3 regions of the Bradyrhizobium sediminis genome follow, and region 1 is predicted to be linked to each of the others. Evidence: predicted binding sites of a transcription regulator. Region 1 holds the regulator's gene; each other region holds the start of a gene.
The links. The regulator LexA, encoded in region 1, represses DNA repair genes until DNA is damaged. The targets are predictions, from matches to a motif close to TGTTCNNNNTGTGTTCNG.
Positions count from the first base shown of each region.

Region 2: a site for LexA is predicted at 2,291-2,308, ahead of ruvC (crossover junction endodeoxyribonuclease RuvC). Genes of this name have one in related genera too.
Region 3: a site for LexA is predicted at 5,649-5,666, ahead of KMZ68_RS09810 (ImuA family protein). Genes of this name have one in related genera too.

Region 1 is NZ_CP076135.1:3,097,304-3,104,550, forward strand. Features, by position in the region: gene KMZ68_RS14755 (MFS transporter) at 1-407, shown strand, start outside; gene KMZ68_RS14760 (HAD-IA family hydrolase) at 475-1,104, shown strand; gene KMZ68_RS14765 (molybdopterin molybdotransferase MoeA) at 1,239-2,450, shown strand; gene lexA (transcriptional repressor LexA) at 2,666-3,373, shown strand; gene KMZ68_RS14775 (hypothetical protein) at 3,622-4,041, shown strand; gene KMZ68_RS14780 (hypothetical protein) at 4,103-4,333, shown strand; gene KMZ68_RS14785 (ComEC/Rec2 family competence protein) at 4,372-6,651, opposite strand; gene KMZ68_RS14790 (hypothetical protein) at 6,795-7,130, shown strand; gene KMZ68_RS14795 (YybH family protein) at 7,161-7,247, opposite strand, start outside.
Region 2 is NZ_CP076135.1:4,795,528-4,802,774, forward strand. Features, by position in the region: gene ruvB (Holliday junction branch migration DNA helicase RuvB) at 1-934, opposite strand, end outside; gene ruvA (Holliday junction branch migration protein RuvA) at 1,119-1,736, opposite strand; gene ruvC (crossover junction endodeoxyribonuclease RuvC) at 1,733-2,260, opposite strand; gene KMZ68_RS22955 (YebC/PmpR family DNA-binding transcriptional regulator) at 2,404-3,150, opposite strand; gene KMZ68_RS22960 (methyl-accepting chemotaxis protein) at 3,352-5,109, shown strand; gene KMZ68_RS22965 (TIGR00282 family metallophosphoesterase) at 5,111-5,929, opposite strand; gene KMZ68_RS22970 (5-formyltetrahydrofolate cyclo-ligase) at 5,934-6,518, opposite strand; RNA gene ssrS (6S RNA) at 6,705-6,865, opposite strand; gene KMZ68_RS22980 (cell division protein ZapA) at 7,008-7,247, opposite strand, start outside.
Region 3 is NZ_CP076135.1:2,054,139-2,061,385, reverse strand. Features, by position in the region: gene KMZ68_RS09820 (error-prone DNA polymerase) at 1-3,303, opposite strand, end outside; gene KMZ68_RS09815 (Y-family DNA polymerase) at 3,309-4,901, opposite strand; gene KMZ68_RS09810 (ImuA family protein) at 4,792-5,586, opposite strand; partial or broken gene KMZ68_RS09805 (UdgX family uracil-DNA binding protein) at 5,813-6,451, shown strand; gene KMZ68_RS09800 (M20 aminoacylase family protein) at 6,684-7,247, opposite strand, start outside.

The sequences.
Region 1 (7,247 bases):
TGGCGGCCTGGCTCGCCGGCCGCATCGGCCTCATCAACACCATGGTGTTCACGCACATCCCCTCCAGCCTCTGCCTGATCGCGGCGGCGTTTTCGTCCGACCTGACCGTGGTACTGGCGCTGCTGCTGGTTCGCTCGGCGCTGTCGCAGATGGACGTGCCGACGCGGTCATCCTACGTCATGGCCGTGGTGACCCCCGCCGAGCGCACCGCGGCGGCAAGCGTCACCGCAGTGCCGCGCAGCCTCGCCTCCTCGATCAGCCCCGCCATCGCCGGCTTCATGCTGGCCGGTCCGTTCTCCGGCCTGCCGCTGGTGGTGTGCGGAGTCTTGAAGATCGGCTACGACCTGGCCCTGCTGCGGATGTTCCGCCACACCAAACCGCCGGAAGAGGTTTTGCGATCGGATTGAAGGCTTTGCAGGGCTTCAAGCGCTTATCACCGTTGCCCGCTTCGTTCGTTTTTCGTACACCGCCTCCATGAGCCCGCCTCTCCTCACCCCCGGCGCCGCCGACGTGCTGCTGTTCGATCTCGGCCGCGTCGTGCTCGATATCGATTTCAACAAGGCGCTCACCTGCTGGGCCGGTCACGCTGGCTGCGCGCCTGCCGAGATCGCCGCGCGCTTTGTCCGCGAGGAATCCTACCGGCGTCATGAGGTCGGCAAGATCGACGATGCCGCGTATTTTGAAAGCCTGCGCCAATCGCTCGGCATCGGGCTTTCCGACCGGCAACTGCTGGAAGGCTGGAATGCGATTTTCGTCGGCGAAATGCCCGGCATCGCAGCGCTGCTGGCCCGCGCCGCAAAGCGTCTGCCGCTCTATGCCTTCTCCAACACCAACAACGCCCATGTCGATTATTTTCCGGTCGCCTATGCCGACGTGCTCGGCCATTTCCGGGAAATGTTTCTGTCCTCCGCGATCGGGCTGCGGAAACCCGACGCTGACGCCTATGACCATGTGGTGAAGGCGATCGGCGTGCCGGCCTCACGCATCGTGTTCTTCGACGATCTGGCCGATAATATCGAGGGCGCGCGGGCGCGGGGCCTGATCGGGGTTCACGTGAGGTCGACCGATGACGTGGCGAAGGCGCTGGCGGAGCTCGGGATTTAAGCTATGAGACCGTCATTGCGAGCGCAGCGAAGCAATCCATGGAGCAGCAAGCTGGATTGCTTCGTCGCATGCGCTCCCTTGCGCAAACGCTTCGCGTTTGTCGCAGGCAATGACGTCAAAGTGGGAGTTTCACCGTGGCACTGATGCCCGTCGCCGACGCCCTCGCCGCGGTTCTCGCCGGCGTCGAGCCGCTGCCGGAGGAAATGGTCGCGCTGGATGCGGCCTACCACCGAGTGCTGGCGCGCGACGTCGCGGCGTTGCGGACCCAGCCGCCGCAGGCGATGTCGGCGATGGACGGTTATGCGGTGCGCGCCGCCGACGCCTCTCATGTGGCGGCGCGGCTCAAGGTGATCGGCGAGGTCGCGGCCGGCCGCCCGTTCGAAAGGACGGTCGGCGCGGGCGAGGCGGTGCGGATTTTTACCGGCGGCGTGATCCCTGCGGGCGCCGACGCCGTCATCATCCAGGAAGATACCGTCGTCGAGGACGGCGGCATCACGATCACGGAAGCCGCGCGGCCCGGGCGGCATATCCGCCCGGCCGGCATCGACTTTCGCGAGGGCGACGTGTTGTTGCCGCGCGGAACCCGCCTCACCGACCGCGATCTCTCGCTGGCCGCGGGCATGAACCACCCGGAGTTGGCCGTGCATCGCCGGCCGAAAGTGGCGATGCTCGCCACCGGCGACGAGCTTGTGATGCCAGGCTCGATCCCCGGCCCCGGACAGATCGTCTATTCCAATGGCTACGCGCTGCGGGCGCTGGCCCGGGGTGCAGGCGCCGAGACCGTCGATCTCGGCATCGCCGCCGACACCGTCGAGGCCACCACGTCAGGCATCCGCCGCGCCCGCGACAGCGGCGCCGACATCCTCGTCACCATGGGCGGCGCATCGGTCGGCGACCACGACCTGGTCAAGCGCTCGCTGGAGGCCGAGGGCGTCGCCATGGCGTTCTGGCGGATCGCGATGCGGCCGGGCAAGCCGATGATGCACGGGCGGCTCGGCGCGATGCGGGTGATCGGCCTGCCCGGCAATCCCGTGTCGTCCTATGTCTGCGGCTTCCTGTTCCTGGCGCCGCTGATTCGCGCGCTGTCCGGCCGGTCGGCCGTCCACCACGTCAGCGAAACGGCTTTGCTCGGGTCCGACGTCGCCGCCAACGACATGCGCGAGGACTATCTTCGCGCGCGTCTCGAGCGGCGCGCCGACGGCGTCCTGATCGCCACTCCGGTCAACCATCAGGACAGCTCGCTGCTCGGAAATCTCGCTGCGGCAGCGGCGCTCGTGATGCGCCGCCCGTTTGCGCCTGCCGCTGCCGCTGGCACGCCCTGCGAGATCCTGCGGCTTCCGGACTGACCCCAAAACCACCTGTCCCAACAAATCCTGCTGCGTTGACGATAAATTAAGTGGTTGCGGAACACATATGGAACATATAGTGTCTGTTCATGATTTGTTTCGAGTATTGGTGCCAGCTAATCGAAGTTCTGGAGTCTTTGATTCCCTGAACGCCTCGATTCCCGGAAAACGCCTCTCGGAATCGAATGACACCGTCAAACTGGGGATTGGTCGAGATGCTCACGCGCAAACAATATGAACTCCTGCGATTCATCAGCGAACGCCTGAAGGAATCCGGCGTTCCGCCTTCCTTCGACGAGATGAAGGACGCGCTGGATTTGCGCTCGAAGTCGGGAATCCATCGCCTCATCACCGCTCTGGAAGAGCGCGGCTTCATTCGCCGGCTGCCCAATCGCGCCCGCGCGATCGAGGTCATCAAGCTGCCCGAGATTTCAGGCGCCGGCGCCGGCAACGGCCGCCGCGGTTTCACGCCCAGCGTGATCGAAGGCACGCTCGGCAAGGTGCGTTCCAGCAGTGCCGGTTCCGAGAGTGACGGCGAGCGTCCGGTCGCGGTTCCCGTCATGGGCCGCATCGCCGCAGGCACGCCGATCGAAGCGCTGCAGACCCGCAGTCACACCATCAGCGTGCCGCCGGACATGCTCGGCTCCGGCGAGCATTACGCGCTCGAGGTGCGCGGCGATTCCATGGTGGACGCCGGCATTCTCGACGGCGACATGGCACTGATCCAGCGCAACGACAGTGCCGACACCGGCGACATCGTGGTGGCGTTGATCGACGAGGAGGAAGCAACCCTGAAGCGCTTCCGCCGCCGCGGCGCGTCGATCGCGCTGGAGCCGGCCAACACCTCCTACGAAGTCCGCATCCTGCCGCCGAACCGGGTCAGGATTCAGGGCAAGCTGATCGGACTGTACCGGAAGTACTGATCCGCCCCGGATCGGTCGTTCCCAGGCAGGGAAACCGCGGCAGTCCAATGGCGGCCGCGGTGAATGCATCTGTCGCGCGCGCGGCGAAGCTATTTCCGCCAAATCCTCAAACGCATTTGTGATCGAACTCGCCGTCGAGAGCCGTAGAATTGCCCACAATCAGGCATATTTTGATTGCCGTCCACTCTGATAGAGGCCTGCGCCTCTCAAGGGGCGCGGGTTGGCTATCTCGAATGAGGAGCGATCCGATGTGTGACTATAGTCTCCACGCCGTAGCGTCACGCCCCGCCAAAGTCGGAGAGACGCTGACGACCACGACATTCCGCGGCACCTCGACGCGCGGCTTCGCCTCGGAAGCCGAGCCCGAGGTGGCGGTCTGCATCCTTCCCGGAACCGAACTGGCGTTCGCTGACAACGTCAAATACGACAACGGGTGGATCTGGACCAAGGCCCTCAATTTCCGGGTTGGAAAATTCGGCGCGGTCGAGCCGAACGTCCCGCAGCGCCACCATGACTCGATCGAATTTCCGGATGGAAGCAGTGTGCTGGTGACGCAGCTCTGCGAAGGTCAGCACGCCACTGTGCTGCAATTGCCTGTTGCGCAGCAGGTGACGGCGCAGGAACGACCGGCAGCCGCGACGCCAACAGCGGCGGCGATCTCCGCCTGAATGGCCATGTAGATAACCCTGCCGGTCCAGGCCGGCAGGGCCGCTCGCGAAGGGGACGCTGTTGGCGGTTCGCAAGGTGACATGGCAAAAAGCCGGGCGGGTGACGGAGCCCGGCCGGTACATGTTCACGTTCGGCTGGCTCACCGTTGCGGCGGAGGATCTTGTCATCTGGCAGCAGTTCCCGGATGCGTCTTTCACGCTGGTCAAAATGACGACTACGGACGACGTCGACGAGTTTCATCTCGGCGCCTTCGAACTGCCGGAAAATCCGCAATCCAGCGGTGAAAGCTGACTTGATCAGCGACTTGGCGATTGACTGGCCTCACCGCCTCAGTCGTCCGCCTGCAGGTCGGCTTCCGACGGCGTCGCGTCCGCCGGCTTCGCGATGGCCGGGCGCACCAGGCTGGTCCCGTCCTCCGCATCGCCCGCCACCGCTGGCGACCACGGCCGATCGACGCCTTTCGGCCTGACCGCATCGACCGCAAATCCGTCGCGGGTTCGCCGCAGCGCCAGCGCGCCCTGCCGGCGCAGGCGATCCTGGTCGACCACGAGCGCGCCGCAGCCCGGCGATGCCGGCCGCGCCGTGACCAGCAGCGCCGCGCGCTCGCAATCGTCCGCCAGCGCCTCGGGCCGCAACGCCAGCGCGACCAAGCCGCCATCGGCCAGTTGCGCCACGCAGCCGGCCTGGTCGCATGATACGCCTTCGGCGAGCGAGGAATCCGTAAGGACGCGGCCGTCGGCGTCGGCCGCCAGCCATTCCCGCAGCAGAAAAGCCTCCTTGGCGCTTCGGATCAGATGCAGGCGTCCGTCCCTGCCGCGGACGCCGATATTGTGGCCGTCGGCGGAAATCAGGATATCCGGCTGCGGCCGGACCAGAGCCCATGCCACCGCCAGCACCACCAGGGTTGCGCCCGCCCAGCGCAGCGGCGTGCGCAGCAGCCCCATCAGGATGATGCCGAGGCTGGCCGCGACCAGCGGCCCGGTCCCGAATGCCGCGATGCGGCCGATCGCGCCCGGCAGTGCGGCGACCCATTGCGCCACCGTGATCATCCAGTCGATGCCCCAGCCCATGACCTGCCAGAACACGCCGTCGAAGCCGAAGGGCATCGCGACCATGCCGAGCAGGCCCGCCGGCATCACCACAGCCGACACCACCGGCATCGCCGCGAGATTGGCGATGACGCCAAAGGGTGTCACCCGGTGAAAGTGAAAGGCGGCATAGGGCATGGTCGCGAGCCCCGCCACCAGCGAGGCCAGCGCCAGCATCGCGACCTCCCGCCCGCCCCACAGCGCCGCCCGCGCGGTGGCCGAATTGTCGGGCGCGGCGAACAGAGCGGGCATGCCGATCTGCACCAGCGCCACCAGCCCGAGCGTCGCCGCGAACGACATCTGGAAGCTCGGATGCACCAGCGCTTCCGGCGCGATCGTGAGCACGATCATCGCCGCCACCGCCAGCGTGCGGAAGGTCACGGCGCGGCGGTCGACCATGATAGCGATCAGCACCACCGCGGTCATGAAGAACGAGCGCTGGGTGGCGACCTCGGCACCGGACAGCAAGAGATAGAACGCGGCGGCAGCGAGCGCCGCGGCCGCCGACCATTTCTTGATCGGAGAGCCGACGGTGAGTTGCGGGATCAGCGCCAGCAGCGCGCGGACCGCGAAGAACACCACGCCGGCGACCACAGCCATGTGATAGCCCGAGATCGACAGCACATGGCCGAGCCCGGAGATGAACATCGCATCGTTGACGGGCGGCGAGATGGCGTCGCGGCGTCCGGTCAGAAGCGCGGTCGCGATCGCGCGGCGGTCGCCCTCCAGCGTAGTCCGGATCCGGGCGTCGATCGCATCGCGCAAGCCCTGCATCAAGGCAGCGTAGCGCAGCGACAAGCCGCCGCTGTCGGGCGGCTGCGCGGACTTGATGGCGCCCATCACGAAACCGGAGGCGCCGATGCCGGCGAAATACATGTCGCGGCCGAAATCGTAGGAACCCGGCCGCAACGGCGCGAGCGGCGGCTGCAGCCGGGCCTTCAATTCGACAAAGCTGCCGACCGCAGGCGCTGTGCCCTTGCGCACCGACAGCCGCACGCGTTGCAGTGTCGTGGCGCCGCGCGGGCTCTCCATCCTGGTCACGCGCAGCACGAACCGGTCGGTGCGTTCGCGGATGTCGCGGGTCTCGACGAAGCCCGACAGCGACACCGAATACATCGGCCTCGCCAATATGCCATGCGCGACCCGCGCGGTTTTCCAGGTCGCGACCGCAAAGCCGGCGGCGACAGCGGCGATCATCACGGCGACGGGAAATAGCTTGTGCCGCCGCAGCAGGAATGCCGCGAGGCAGAACCCGGCCGCCGCGGCCGCCGCGACCGACAGAACCGGCTCGCGGTCGGCGGCAAAATAGAAGGCAATCCCGGCGCCGAAGGCGACCGGCACCCACGGCAGCAAGCGGCCGGCGCCGGCTTCGGCGGCGAGCCACGCCCGCAGTTTTGCGACCAGGGCCGGCCATGCATCGAGGCCCGATGGCGCGAGGCCGCCGGCCTGCGCCGCCCCGCGCGGCGGCCAGGTGCCGGCAAATCCCTGCGTCCGGCCTGGAGACCTGCCCCGCTCTGCCATCGGGTACTACACCCTGCGATCCCTTGGAGATCGTCAGGCTACCGGAAGCTGTTGCCGGGCGGCTAGCGGAACGGATGGAGAATTCCGTTAACTATTACTAACGGGGCAAGGGATAGGATTCCCGAATCAATCGGGGCTCGGCCATGCCACACCGGATCATGCTTTCCGTTCTTGCCGTTTTTGCCGCTTTCGCGCTCGCCGTCAGCGCGATGACCGCCGATGCCGCCGATCTGCCGACCCAGAGCCGGCTTGGCGCGATCTTTGCGGAGCCTCCGCCCCCTGTGGTCGTTTACCGGACGGCTGAATATGTGGCGCCGATCATTCCCTACAATCAGCTGCCCAATCCGCCGTGGAACCGGGGCATCTATAACTACGGCTCGTCGTGGTCGTTCTATTACCCGGGCCCCTATTACGGCGGGCCCTATTATTGGGACGGCGCGCGCCTGCCCTATGTCTGCGGCTTCTACGGTTATTGCTGACGATCCCGGCCGCTTGAATGAGCCCTGCCGCTAGAGCAGCGGCACTTGCGACGAAACGTGATGGCTGAGGATTTTCCAATAGCCGTCTTCGCGCACGATCACCCAGGTGATCTTGAC
Region 2 (7,247 bases), 1.7 Mb from region 1:
GCTGCAGGTAGCCGCACTGGATCAGGAACGGCTCGATGATGTCCTCGATGGCGTCGCGCGGTTCCGACAGCGCCGCCGCCATGGTTTCGACGCCGACCGGCCCGCCGCCGTAATTCATCGCGATGGTGGTGAGATAACGCCGGTCCATCGCATCGAGGCCGGCGGCATCGACTTCGAGCGCGCTCAGCGCGTTGTCGGCGATGCTGCGGTCGATCGACGCGGCGTCGGCGGCGGAGGCGAAATCGCGCACCCGGCGCAGCAGCCGTCCGGCGATGCGCGGGGTGCCGCGGGCGCGCCGCGCGATCTCGTTGGCGCCGTCGGGCGTCATGCCGATCTTGAGCACGCGGGCGCCGCGGGTGACGATCTTCTCCAGTTCTTCCACGGTGTAGAAATTCAGCCGCACCGGAATGCCGAAGCGGTCGCGCAGCGGATTGGTCAACAGGCCCGCGCGCGTGGTGGCGCCGACCAGCGTGAATTTGGCCAGTTCGATCTTGACCGAGCGCGCCGCCGGGCCCTCGCCGATGATGAGGTCGAGTTGGAAGTCCTCCATCGCGGGATAGAGCACTTCCTCGACCGCGGGGCTGAGGCGGTGGATCTCGTCGATGAACAGCACGTCGCGCTCTTCGAGATTGGTCAGAAGCGCGGCGAGATCGCCGGCCTTGGCGATGACAGGTCCCGAGGTGGCGCGGAAGCCGACGCCGAGTTCGCGCGCCACGATCTGCGCCAGCGTGGTCTTGCCGAGGCCGGGGGGACCTACGAACAGCACGTGGTCGAGCGCCTCGCCGCGCTTGCGCGCGGCCTCGATGAAGATCGAGAGGTTCTTTCGCGCCTGCGCCTGGCCGACGAATTCAGACAACAGCTGCGGGCGCAGCGCAGTATCGCCGACATCGTCGCTGCGGCGCTCGGGGGTGACGATGCGGGAGGGCGTGGTCATGTGATGGAACCACACTGGTTATTCTCCCTCGCCCCGCTTGCGGGGAGAGGGTGGGGTGAGGGGGATTCTCCACATACTCGCTCGCGGGGAGTCCCCCTCACCCGGATTGCGCTTACGCGCAATCCGACCTCTCCCCGCAAGCGGGGCGAGGTAAGAGGTGCGCCAGCGCTCGTGTCTGGAGTCTTCACTTCGCCAACTCCTTCAGCCCCAGCCGGATGAGCTGCGCGGTCTCGGCATTTTCGCCGGCGCTGCGCGAGGCCGAGGCGATGGCGGCCGCCGCCTGCGGCTGGCCGTAGCCGAGATTGACCAAGGCCGAGATCGCGTCGGTGACCGGGCGCGGCGCGCGGTGATCGTCGATCGCGCCGGACAGATGCACCAGCGCCGGATCGACATTGGCGAAGCTGGGCGCCTTGTCCTTCAGTTCGGTGACGATGCGCTCGGCGACCTTGGGGCCGACGCCCGGGGTGCGCGTCACCGCGGCCTTGTCGCGCAGCGCAATGGCATTGGCGAGATCCGCCGGCGGCAAGGTCGAGAGCACCGCCAGCGCCACCTTGGCGCCGACGCCCTGCACGGTCTGCAGCAGCCGAAACCATTCGCGCTCGATGTCGCTGCGGAAGCCGAACAATCTGATCTGATCCTCGCGCACATAGGTCTCGATCGACAGCACCGCGGCATCGCCCGGCGAGGGCAGCGCCTGCAGCGTGCGCGACGAGCAATGCACCTGATAGCCGACGCCGCCGACGTCGAGGATCACATAATCCTCGCCGTAGGAATCGATCAGCCCTTTCAGTTTGCCTATCATATCCCGACCACCTTCAGCCGCAGCGCCGCGCTGCCGCGATGATGCGCGTGCGTAATCGCGATCGCCAGCGCGTCGGCGGCGTCGGCCGATTTCGGCTCGGCCTTCGGCAGCAGGATTTTCAGCATCGCCAGGATCTGGTTCTTGTCGGCATGGCCGGCGCCGACCACGGTTTTCTTCACCTGGTTGGGCGCGTATTCCGCAACCGAAATTCCGAACATCGCCGGCGCCAGCATCGCGACCCCGCGCGCCTGCCCGAGTTTCAGGGTGGCGACGCCGTCCTTGTTGACGAAGGTCTGTTCGACCGCGGCTTCGGCCGGCTTCAGGTCGCCGAGCACGGCGGCAAGGCCCTCGTGAATCGCCAGCAGCCGGCTCGCCAGCGGCAGGCTGTCGGATGGTTCCACCGAACCGCAGCCGACGAAGGCGAGCCGGTTGCCGTCGATCTCGATCACGCCCCAGCCGGTGCGGCGCAGGCCCGGATCGATGCCCATGATGCGGACGGGATGGCGAATCGGCTGAGATGTCATGGGGTAGTGATACCGCCGGAGCGTTTCGGGCGAAACAGAAACGGAACGCCGTACCCCGGGAATGCGCCGCATTCCATGCGGTCATGCGCGGGCATGACCCGCACATCCATCAGGCAGGAAAGGAATTCCGGAGGGATGGACTCCTACCCACCCATCTTAGCCATCAGCGCGTCGGAAACCTCGAAATTGGCGTAGACGTTCTGCACGTCGTCGTGCTCGTTCAGGAGGTCGATCAGCTTCAACAGCTTCTCGCCGGTCTCGTCGTCCACCGCCACGGTGTTCTGCGGCTTCCAGGTCAGCGCCGCCTTGCGGGCTTCGCCGAATTTCGCCTCCAGCGCCTTGGCGACGTCACGGAAGGTTTCCTGCGAGGCGTAGACCTCATGGCCGCTCTCGCTCGAGATCACGTCATCGGCGCCGGCCTCGATCGCCGCTTCCAGCATCGCATCGTCGGAGGCGACCTTGGCGTCGTATTCGATGATGCCGGTGCGGTCGAACATGAAGGAGACCGAGCCGGTTTCTCCGAGATTGCCGCCGGACTTGGTGAAGAAGGAGCGGATGTCCGACGCCGCGCGGTTGCGGTTGTCGGTCAGCGCCTCGACGATCACGGCGACGCCGCCCGGACCGTAGCCCTCGTAGCGGATCTCGTCGTAATTCTCGCTCTCGGTGCCGGTCGCCTTCTTCACTGCGCGTTCGATCGAGTCCTTCGACATGTTCTCCTGGCGGGCGGAGATGATCGCGGCGCGCAGCCGGGCGTTCATGCTGGGATCGGGCGCGCCCATCTTGGCGGCGACGGTGATTTCCCGCGCCAGCTTAGAGAACAGCTTCGATTTCTGGGCGTCCTGCCGGCCCTTGCGGTGCATGATGTTCTTGAATTGGGAATGTCCGGCCATGCGGTCTCTTTCGGCGATTCGTCCGGGAGGAATGGGTGGAAGGCGCGGCGTTATAGGCCGCTAACCTTCCAAAATCAAAGATTTGCAGGGATTTTCGGTATGGCGGTAGTGGCTGCTGCCCGCTTAAGAGGCAGATATTAACCATGATTTCACGCCCAAGTGCGAGGATGCCGCTCTCCTTTCTCGTTCCGAGAGACGCTCATGGCATTCGGTTTGTTTCGAAAACGGCCCGAACCGGCCGCGCCCGCGGTCGCTCCGGCGGTGGCGCCCCCCGCCGTTGCGGCCGCTGCGCCCGGTAATTCGGATAGCGATTCGGCCAGGGAAATCCTCGAACTGCTCGAACTCGAACTGGGCGCGATGATCCGCCAGCTCGAGCGCGCGGCCAATTCGGTCGCCGGCGGCGCCGAAGCCACGGCGGCCACGCTTTCCACCATCCGCCAGCGCACCGACGCCCTGACCGGGCGCACCAGCGCCGCGCAATCCACCGCTACCACCTTCTCGCAGGCCGCCGACCAGTTCACCCATTCGGCACAAGGCATCGGGTCCCAGGTGCGCGACGCCAGCAAGCTGGCCGACCAGGCCGGCGAAGCCGCCCGCGAAGCCAGCCTCAATGTCGACCGCCTGAGGGAGTCCTCGGCCGCGATCGGCAATGTCGTCAATCTGATCGCGCAGATCGCCCGGCAGACCACGCTCTTGGCGCTCAACTCCACCATCGAGGCGGCACGGGCGGGCACCGCCGGACGCGGTTTCGCGGTCGTCGCCACCGAGGTCAAGGCGCTGGCGGTGCAGACCCAGAACGCCACCGAGGAAATCTCGAAGAAGATCGACGCGCTGCAGAAGGATGCCGCGGGCTCGGTCGATGCGGTGCACCGCATCTCGCTTGCGATCGAGGCGATCCGCCCGGTGTTCGAGAACGTCACCGGCGCAGTGGCGGAGCAGAATGAAACCACCAGCGCGATGTCCGACAACGCCGCCACCGCGTCGAACTTCATCGTCGCGGTCGGCGACAGCGCCGCCGAAATCGACAGCGCCACCAAGGAAGCCGAGACCCATGGCGAACGTGTCGCCAGCGCCGGCAAGGCCGTCACCATGTTCGCGCAGAAGCTCAAGTCGCGCTGCGCGGTGTTGCTGCGCCAGGACGAGCGCAAGGACCAGCACGCGAGCCTGCGACTGCCGTGCAATCTCCCAATAGACCTCCGGAGTGCGCGCGGCCCGGTCGCCGCCTCGGTCTACGAGATCGCCCGGGAAGGCATCCTGATCGGCGGACCGGAGGCCGAGAGGCTACCGCTGAATGAAACCCTCGACGCCACGATACACGGTATCGGCGCCTGCAGGATCCGCACCGGCGAACGGTCGAAGGCCGGCGTGCAGGCGCGATTCGAGCGGCCCGATGCCGCATTGGTCGAACAGATCGAAGACAAGCTCTGGTCGATCCAGGACGAAAACACCGAAGCCGTTACCAGCGCCATCGAAGCCGGCCGCGCGCTGACCAGGATTTTCGAGGACGGCGTCAGGAGCGGCGCCATCTCGATGGACGACATGTTCGACGAGAACTACGTCGAAATCCCCGGCAGCAATCCGGTGCAGCACCGCACCCGGATCCTGGACTGGGCCGATCGCGCGCTGCCGCCGTTCCAGGAGGCGTTCCTCACCAAGGACCCACGCATGGCGTTCTGCGTGATGATCGACCGCAACGGCTACCTGCCGGTGCACAACAAGCTCTACTCGCATCCGCAGCGTCCCGGCGACGTCGCCTGGAACACCGCCAACAGCCGCAACCGCCGCATCTTCAACGATCCCGCAGGCCTCGCCGCCGGCCGCAATCTGCGCGCCTACCTGATCCAGAGCTATGCGCGCGACATGGGCAACGGCAAGACCATCATGATGCGCGAGATCGACGTGCCGATCCGCGTCAACGGCCGCCACTGGGGCGGATTCAGGACGGCGTACAAGCTCTGACCTACCAAAACCCCGGCAGCGTCGGCTCCAGCCTTCCGCCTTTTCGCACCGGCGCGATCTTGAGCGCCAGCCCGGTCTCGTCGTCGGTCTCGACCGCGACGCCGCTGAATGTCGCAGCACCCGCCGCCGGTTCGAAACGGCCCGAGGGAATGCCCGTCGTAAAACGCCGCAGCGGCTCTTCCTTCTGCATGCCGATGATCGAATCGTAATCGCCGGTCATGCCGGCATCGGTCATGTAGGCGGTGCCGCCGGAAAGGATTTGGTGATCAGCGGTCGGCACATGGGTGTGGGTGCCGACCACGAGACTGGCGCGGCCGTCGCAGAAGAAGCCGATGCCCTGCTTTTCGCTCGACGCCTCGCAATGGAAATCGACCACGATGGCGTCCGCCGCCTCGCGCAGCGGACAGGCCTCGAGTTCACGGCCGATGACGGCGAACGGGTCGTCGAACGGCGTCATGAAGACGCGGCCGATGGCGTTGACGACCAGCGCGCGCTGGCCGTTCTTGGTGTCGACCAGCGCGGCGCCGCGGCCCGGCGTGCCTTTCGGAAAATTCGCCGGACGAACCAGTCGCGGCGCCCGCTCGATGAACACCAGCGCCTCGCGCTGATCCCACGCGTGGTTGCCGAGCGTGACCGCATCGGCGCCGGCGTCGATGAATTCCTGGTAGATCGACTCGGTGATGCCGAAGCCGCCGGCGGCGTTCTCGCCATTGACGACGACGAGATCGAGCGCCCAGTCGCGGATCATGCCTGGCAGATGCTCTGAGATGGCGGTGCGCCCGGCCCTGCCGACCACGTCCCCGACGAAAAGAATACGCAAGTTGTTAGCTCCGGAAATCGAACACTCGCGTTTCCGTTAGCACATAATCCAGCGCCTCGTCGTGCGACAACGCAGGCACGGCCTCGATTTCCTGCGCGGCAAAGGCGAGGCCGATGGCCGTGATGGCTTTCGCCTTGCGCAAATGCGCCAGGGTGTAGTCGTAATATCCGCCGCCATAGCCGATGCGATGTCCCAGCCGGTCGAATGCGGCCAGCGGCACCAGCATGATATCGGGAACGACTTCGGCGGCGGCGGGCGACGGCTCGGGGATGCCGAGCGGTCCGAGCATCAGCCGGTCGTCGGGAGACCAGGCGCGAAAGGCCAGCGACTTGCCGCGCGCGACGATCGCCGGCAGCGCCAGCAGCACTCCCTCTGCGGCCAGCTTCCGCATCAGGGGAGCGGGATCGATCTCGCCGCGGATCGGCGAATAGCCCGAGACGATCGTGCCGGGCGCGATCTCGATCGGCAGCCCGCGTTTGGCGACGGCCTTTGCCGCGGCGTCGCGCTTCTTGTCGCTGAGCGCGTCGCGCCTGGCGAGAGCTGCGGTGCGGAGATCGGCCTTCGATCGCTCGGTCGGCAAAGTTGGCATCCAGCGCTATGCTTCGCCGTAACCGTCCGCCTCGCTGTCATCACCCGCCAAAGCGGGCGATCCAGCATTCCAGAACGCCTGCGAAGGAACCGCGAAGCCGCGGCGTACTGGATACCCCGCTTGCGCGGGGCATGACGGGAGGAGTCGACGGGACCTACTGAAATAACTCGACGGCAAAAACAAAAGTGCGAAGCCGCGATGGCCGTTGAAGCACTCGATCCCGGAGTTCCCTACGAAAGTAGGTGGGCACCATGTGACCGGATCCACGGACCCGGCCAGGGACAGTTCCCTTAAGGATCGATAAGGCCCCGGGGATATATGGCTCCTGACGCGCGACACAGCTTCGCCCTGCCAATGTAGACACGACGGGACCAAACCGCCAGCGCTAACGGGGGCTTTGGTCAACCAATCGCCACCCCCGCGGCCGATTCCAAGGTTCGGCACCTGCCTCTCAACGCCATTGCGAGCGCAAGCGAAGCAATGACGGAATTACCCAATCGCGACGCCGCCGCCGATGGTGCGGTTGAGGACCTGGGTGGTCTTCTCGATGCGTTCGGCCGCGGAGTTCAGCGCATTGGCCACCGCGATCTGCGTCGCCTTGGCGCGATCGGCCGCGGCGACGCGGACGTCGCGCAAGGCGACGAGTTCTTCCTCGAGATTGCGGATGCGCTGGCCGGAGTCGAGCAATTCGTCGCATACAGTCAGCGCCGCCATCACGGTCAGGCGCGC
Region 3 (7,247 bases), 1.0 Mb from region 1:
GAGCCCGACCAGGTCATGCGAGCGGTCGTATAGCCGTTGCGCGACCAGATGCGTCACCTGTTCCGGGCTGCTCTGGATATAGCCCTCGACCAGAATGAGCCGCGCGCCCATTACTTCTTTTCGGAACTGCTCCATCACCTTCGGCCATACCACGATATTGGCGATGCCGGTTTCGTCCTCCAGCGTCATGAACACCACGCCCTTGGCACTGCCCGGACGCTGCCGCACCAGCACCACGCCGGCGCAGCGCACGCGCTTTTTGTCGTCGGCATGGCAGACGCGTTCGCAGGCAACGACGCCCTCCTTCGCAAACATCGGCCGCAGGAACTCCATCGGGTGGCCCTTCAGCGACAGCCGGATGGTCTGATAGTCGGCCACCACCTGCTCCGGCAGCGGCATCTCGGGCAGCGGACGCGCCTTCTCGTCGGGCTGCTCGCGCGCCACGGCGATTTCGAACAGCGGCAGCGGCACGTCGTCAGGCAGTCGCCGCACCGCCCACAATGCGGCGCGGCGATCGAGTCCGATCGAGCGAAACGCATCGGCATCCGCCAGCAGGATCAGCGCGCGCTTGGGCAAGCCGGTGTCGCGGGCGAAATCCTCCAGCGAAGTGAAGGGGCGGCGGGCCCGCGCGGCGACGATGCGCTCGGCCCAGTCGTCCATCTTCTCGCCCTTGTCATTCCGGGGCGTCGCGCTAGCGACGAACTCAGATGTGCTATCGCACATCTGAGAATCTCGAGATTCCGGGTTCGTCGCTGACGCGGCGCCCCGGAATGACGGAACGCTTCTCTTCAACCTCTCCTCATCCGGATCGATCCAATGAAAGCCGTCGATCTGGCGGAAGCCGAGCCGCACGGCGTGATATTTTCCGCTTCCCTCCTCCAGCGTGTTCTGCGCGTGGCTGAACGACACGTCGACCTCGCGCACCTCGACGCCGTTGTTGCGGGCATCGCCGACGATTTGCGCGGGGGCGTAAAAACCCATCGGCTGCGAATTCAACAGCCCGCAGCAGAATGCATCGGGATGGAAATGCTTCAGCCATGACGAGACATAGACCAGCTGGGCGAAGCTTGCGGCATGGCTTTCCGGAAAACCGTAGCTGCCGAACCCCTTGATCTGGTCGAAACAGTTTTTCGCGAACGTGGGATCGTAGCCACGCGCGATCATGTTGTTGACCATCTTGGATTCGAACTTGCCGATAGTGCCGACGTTGCGGAACGTCGCCATCGCGCGGCGCAGGCCGTTGGCTTCCTCCGAGGTGAACTTCGCGGCCTCGATGGCGATCCGCATCGCCTGTTCCTGGAACAGCGGCACGCCGAGGGTCTTGTGCAGGACCCTGCGCAATTCGTCCTTGTCGCCATGCGCGGGCGATGGCGACGGATAGCTCACTTTCTCGACGCCGTTGCGCCGCCGCAGATAGGGATGCACCATGTCGCCCTGGATCGGACCGGGCCGCACGATGGCGACCTCGATGACGAGGTCGTAAAATATCCGTGGCTTGAGGCGCGGCAGCATGTTCATCTGCGCGCGGCTTTCGACCTGGAACACGCCGAGCGACTCGCCCCGGCACAGCATGTCATAGACCTCGGGCACATCCTGCGGGACCGTCGCCAGTTCGTAGCGTTCGCCCTTGTGATCGGCAATCAGGTCGAAGCATTTGCGGATGCAGGTCAGCATGCCCAGCGCCAGCACGTCGACCTTCATCATGTTCAAGGCGTCGACGTCGTCCTTGTCCCATTCGATGAAGGTGCGGTCGTCCATCGCGGCGTTGCCGATCGGCACATAGCTGTCGAGCCGGTCCTGGGTCAGCACATAACCGCCGACATGCTGCGACAGATGCCGCGGAAATTCGATCAGTTCGGCGGCAAGCTCGACGGCGAGCCCGACCATGGAGTTTTGCGGATCGAGGCCCGCCTGCCTGACCTGCATTTCGTCGAGGCCCTTGCCCCAACTGCCCCACACCGTATCGGCCAGTGCGGCGGTGACATCTTCCGTCAGCCCCAGCGCCTTGCCGACGTCACGGATCGCGCTGCGCGGGCGATAATGAATCACGGTGGCGATGATCGCCGCGCGATGCCGGCCATAGCGGCGGTAGACATACTGCATCACCTCCTCGCGCCGCGAATGCTCGAAATCGACGTCGATGTCGGGCGGCTCCAGCCGTTCCTTGGAAATGAAGCGCTCGAACAGCAGATCGACCTTGGTCGGGTCGACCGAGGTCACGCCGAGCACGTAACAGACGGCCGAGTTCGCCGCCGATCCCCGGCCCTGGCAGAGGATATTCTGGCTGCGCGCATAACGGACGATGTCGTGCACGGTGAGAAAATAATGCGCGTATTTCAGCTTCCGGATCAGCCGCAGTTCCTTGTGCAGGACCTTCCTGGTCTTCGGCGAAATCCGGACCGGGAATCTCTGGTGCGCGCCGGCCCAGGTCAGGTCTTCCAGATGGCGCTGCGCGGTCTTGCCCGGCGGCACCGGCTCGTCGGGATACTGGTATTTGAGCTGATCGAGCGAAAACGTAATGCGATCCGCGAACCGCATGGTTTCCGCGATCGCCTCCGGCGCGTCGCGAAACAGCCGCGCCATTTCGTGTCCCGGCTTGAGGTAGCGTTCGGCATTGGCTTCGAGACGCCGGCCGATGGCGTCGATGGTGGTCTTCTCGCGAATGCAGGTGAGGACATCCTGCAGCGGGCGGCGCGCGGGATGGTGATACAGCACCTCGTTGGTCGCCAGCAGCGGCACCCGGGCGGTGGCGGCGATGCGCTGCAGCCGCGAAAGCCGGCGCCTGTCATCGCCGCGATACAACAGGCTCGCCGCCAGCCACACGCCATCGGCGCGGCTGCGCTGCAACAGGTCCAGCAGCTGAAGCGCCGTTGCCGCCTCGAAGCGATGCGGCAGCGCCAGAACCAGAAGCTGCCCTTCGCTGAATTCGAGGAGATCATCCAGCTTCAGGCGACATTCGCCCTTGTCGGTCTTGTCGGCATCGTCGCCGCGCTTGCCGCGGGTGAGCAACTGGCATAGCCGGCCGTAGGCGGCGCGGTCGCGCGGATAGACCAGGATATCCGGCGTGCCGTCGATAAAGACGAGGCGCGAGCCGACCAGGAGCTTCGGCCGGCATCTGACCTCGGGGTTTTCCAGCTCCTTGTAGGCCCGCACCACGCCGGCCAACGTGTTGTGATCGGCAATGCCGATGGCGGGAAGCCGCAACTCGCTCGCCTGCTGCACATATTCCTGCGGATGCGACCCGCCACGCAGGAACGAGAAATTCGTGGCGATGCCGATCTCGGCATAGGCCATGCCATCCATGCAGCTCATGCGAACAGTCCATGCACGAACCAGTTCGGCTGAGCGATTTCGCCCTCGCGCTGCGCGATCTCGCGATCGTACAAACCGTCGCGGTACAGCCAGAACCGCAGGCCGGCTTCGTCCTCGACGCGGAAATAATCGCGCGTCAGCATCTCGGCCGGGGAACGCCACCATCCCATGGCGACGCGCTCCGGACCTTCGACGCGCATCACCGTATGGGTGGCCCGCCGCCATTGAAACCACGCCGGCGGCCCATCCGGCACTTCCGCGATCACCTTGATCGCTTCCGGCCGCGCGAACAGCCGCAGCGGCCTCAAGGGAGGTTCGCTCTCCGCCCGTGCCGGCCAGTCCGCCTGCTGGGCCGCGGCAAGATGGTGCTGCGCCGGCGCCGCCAGTACCGCGCGTTCGGGAATATGGGTGTCCTGCGGCAGGTGCACGACCACGCGCCGTCCGCCGATCCGCGCGGCGATGCGGTCGATCAGGGCCGCCAGTTCGTCATTGTCGTGCACCTTGGCGTCGAGATCGCGCTGCTGCTGCACGACGATCTCGACGCGGCTGGCCGACAGGCGGATGAGATCGAAACCGAAACCGGGATCGAGCGGATCGTTCAGGGCATCGAGCCGCTCACGAAACAACCGGTCGATCACCTCGGCCTTGGTCACGGGCTGTCCGGTGTCGACCGAAATCGCGCGAACTACTCCGTCGGTGCGGAAGAAATGAGCCTGCAGCCGCCGCGCGCCCTTGCCCTGCCGGTCCATCGCCGCGACCAGCATCCCGGCCAGACGCGACAGCGTTGCCGAGATCACGGCTTCGGTGGCGACCGGTTCGGGAAACCTTTTCTCCACGATGTAATCCGGCAGCGGTTTGCGCGGGCTGATCGGCGCATCGCCCTGCCCCAGCGCGCCTTCCAGCAGGGTGGTGAAATCAGCGCCGAACCTTGCCGTGATCTCGTGACGCGCGCGCGCGGCCACATCGCCGATGGTTTTCAGCCCGGCGCGGCGCAGGCCGCGGGTGATGGCGTCAGCGGCGCCGAGCGCGGACACCGGCAGCGGCCCGACCGCAGCGGCTTCCTCGCCCTCACTGATGATTTTTCCCGAAACATGGCGCGTCATCGTCCGCGCGCAGATCGAGGTACTGGCGATGCCTGCGCTGACGGCAAAGCCGTGCCGCGTCAGCGCGCCGCAGACGATTTCCATCAGCGCGGCCTCGCCGCCGAACAGATGGGCGCAGCCGGTGATGTCGAGAAACAGGCCATACGGGGGATCGAGCGCCACCAGCGGCGTGAAGCGGTCGCACCAACAGGCTATGTCGTCCAGCGCCCTGGCGTCGGCCGCCTCATCGGCATCGAACACTGTTATTTGCGGACAGATGGCGCGGGCATTGGCGAGCGGCAGGCCGATCGAAAGCCCGAGGCGCGCGGCGGCGTCATCGAGCGCAAAAATCTGCAACGCGTTGTTTTGCCTGGCGACGACGATGCTGGGTTCGCTATTACCCGGCGCGGCGCTGTCGCGCGCGAGCTGGCGCTTGATGCGGTCGATGGGCAGGCGCGGCAGCCACAGGCTGAGGATACGCCGCCGGTTTCTCGAAAAGGCACTCATCACATTTCCATTCCATGATCCACCGCCCGACCGGGCCATGACGGTTGCGGACGAGCTGCGCGTCGAACACCGGCGCGCCCCACGCGCTGCAGAGGGAGGCGGGCGGCGAATGCGCCGCGCGCACGATCCATCGCGTCTCCGCCGTCGAGGGCTGTGGTTCCGCCGCCACCCGCAGTACTAATCCGGTAACTCCGGAGGCCTGCGCCGCCAGCGTCAGCTTGCGGCTGGCGACGAGATCGAGCTGTCGTGTTTCGCCCCAGACTTCCAGCACCACGGCGCCGAGCGCATCGCAGGCCAGCGCGTCGGCGGCGGTGCGCAATGCGGCGTCGATGTCGGCGGCACGCACCGTCACCACGCGGCGCGGATCGAGGCCGAGTTCGGCCAGCCCGCTCATCGACAACGCGCCGGATTCGATCTCGGTGAAATCCTGCCGTACCCACACCAGAGGCCGCCGCGCCGCCGCCCGCCCTGCAAGGCCTGCGATGAAGCCCGTCGCCGCGGCGCTCTGCCGTCCCTCGGCGAATACCTCGTGCATGGCGGCCAGCGCGAGACCGCCCTGCAGCATCGCATCCGCATCCGCATGCCCGAGCGCGACGCGCGCCGGCGCGGTGGCGTCGGCATGGGCCTCGATGCGCTCGATGCTGCCGCGCAAACTCGCAAGCGTGTTCGTGCGTGCGCCGCTCATGCGCCGCTCCTCTGGGATGGTGGCCGCCGCCGGTTCAGGAGAGAACCAGCGGCCGGTCCATTTGTTCATGATATGTTCTAATATAAAGCTAATAGGCCCTGCGGAGTCAATCAGGATCCGCATTCACGATTTTCGTTAACAATCCCAATGGGATGGAAAGGAGCCTTCGACACCCTGCCCGCATTGGCTCCCGGCTCGGCGCAGTGATAGCCTTAACGGCAAGCGGGAAACGCCCATGACCCCAGCGTCTCACCCCTCCGGCGTCAGCCTCGAAGCCTTGCGCGAGGAGGCCGCCGGCTGTCGCGCTTGTCCGCTCTGGAAAGATGCGACCCAGACCGTGTTCGGCGAAGGCCCGCCGCATGCATCCCTGATGCTGGTCGGCGAGCAGCCCGGGGACAAGGAAGACCTCGCCGGCAGGCCGTTCGTGGGGCCTGCAGGAGTGATGCTCGACCGTGCATTGGAACAAGTCGGCATCGACCGCAAGAAGGTCTACGTCACCAACGCGGTGAAGCATTTCAAATTCTTGGCTCGCGGGAAAATCCGCCTGCACCAGAAGCCGACGACGCCTGAAATCAGGGCTTGCCGGCCATGGTACGAACGCGAACTCAAGTCGATCAAACCCGATCTGGTGGTGGCGATGGGCGCCACCGCGGCGCAAAGCGTGTTCGGCAAGATCACGCCGATCAACAGGAGCCGCGGCCGGCTGATCGATCTCGACGACGGCGCCAAGGCGCTGGTGACGGTGCATCCGTCCTATCTGTTGCGGCTGCCGGATGCGGCCGCCAAGGCGCGGGAATATCAGCGCTTCGTCGATGATCTCGAGATTGCCGCCGATCTCATGAGAAAATTGGCGCGCGCAGCGTAAGGATATGCACACCATTCAGGCACGAGATTCGCCGCAAGGATTTGACATTCATTCGCACAACCTTTAATTGTAAGTATATTAGCGCCGTGACGTTCTCAGGGGTCGGCGCGCTGCGTGGCGGCCCTAGCCCCGGACGCTGCACAGCGCGCCGCTCTTGCGGCGCGACAATCCCGCCATGTTCCGCTTCACCGCGATATCAGCCGCGCCATCAACGTCGTGCGACGCTGACGGCTCACGCCGCCAGCGTGTTCTCGACCAGCTTGATCCAGTATGACGTGCCGTAGACGATGGCGTCGTCGTTGAAGTTGTAGGCGGGATGGTGCAGGCCGGCGCTGTCGCCATTGCCGCAGAAGATGAACGCCCCCGGACGCGCCTCCAGCATGTAGGCGAAATCCTCTGCGCCCATCAGCGGCGGCATTTCATGCACGTTGCCGTCACCGGCAATTTCCTTCGCCACCTGGATCGCGAAATCGGTCTGTGAGGCGTGATTGATCACGACCGGATAGCCGCGTTCGTAGACTAGATCGATCCTGGCGCCGGTCATCTGCGCCACACCCGCAACCACCTCGCGCACCCGCTTCTCGATCAGTTCCCTCACCTCGGCCGTCAGGGTGCGGACGGTGCCCCGCAGTTCCGCAGTCTGCGGGATCACGTTGCGGGCGTTGCCGGCGTGGAATTCGCACATCGAAATCACGGCCGATTCCAGCGGATCGATGGTGCGCGCGACGATCGACTGCAAGGCGTTGATGAGCTGCGCGCCGACCAGGACGGAATCGATGCATTTGTGCGGCCGCGC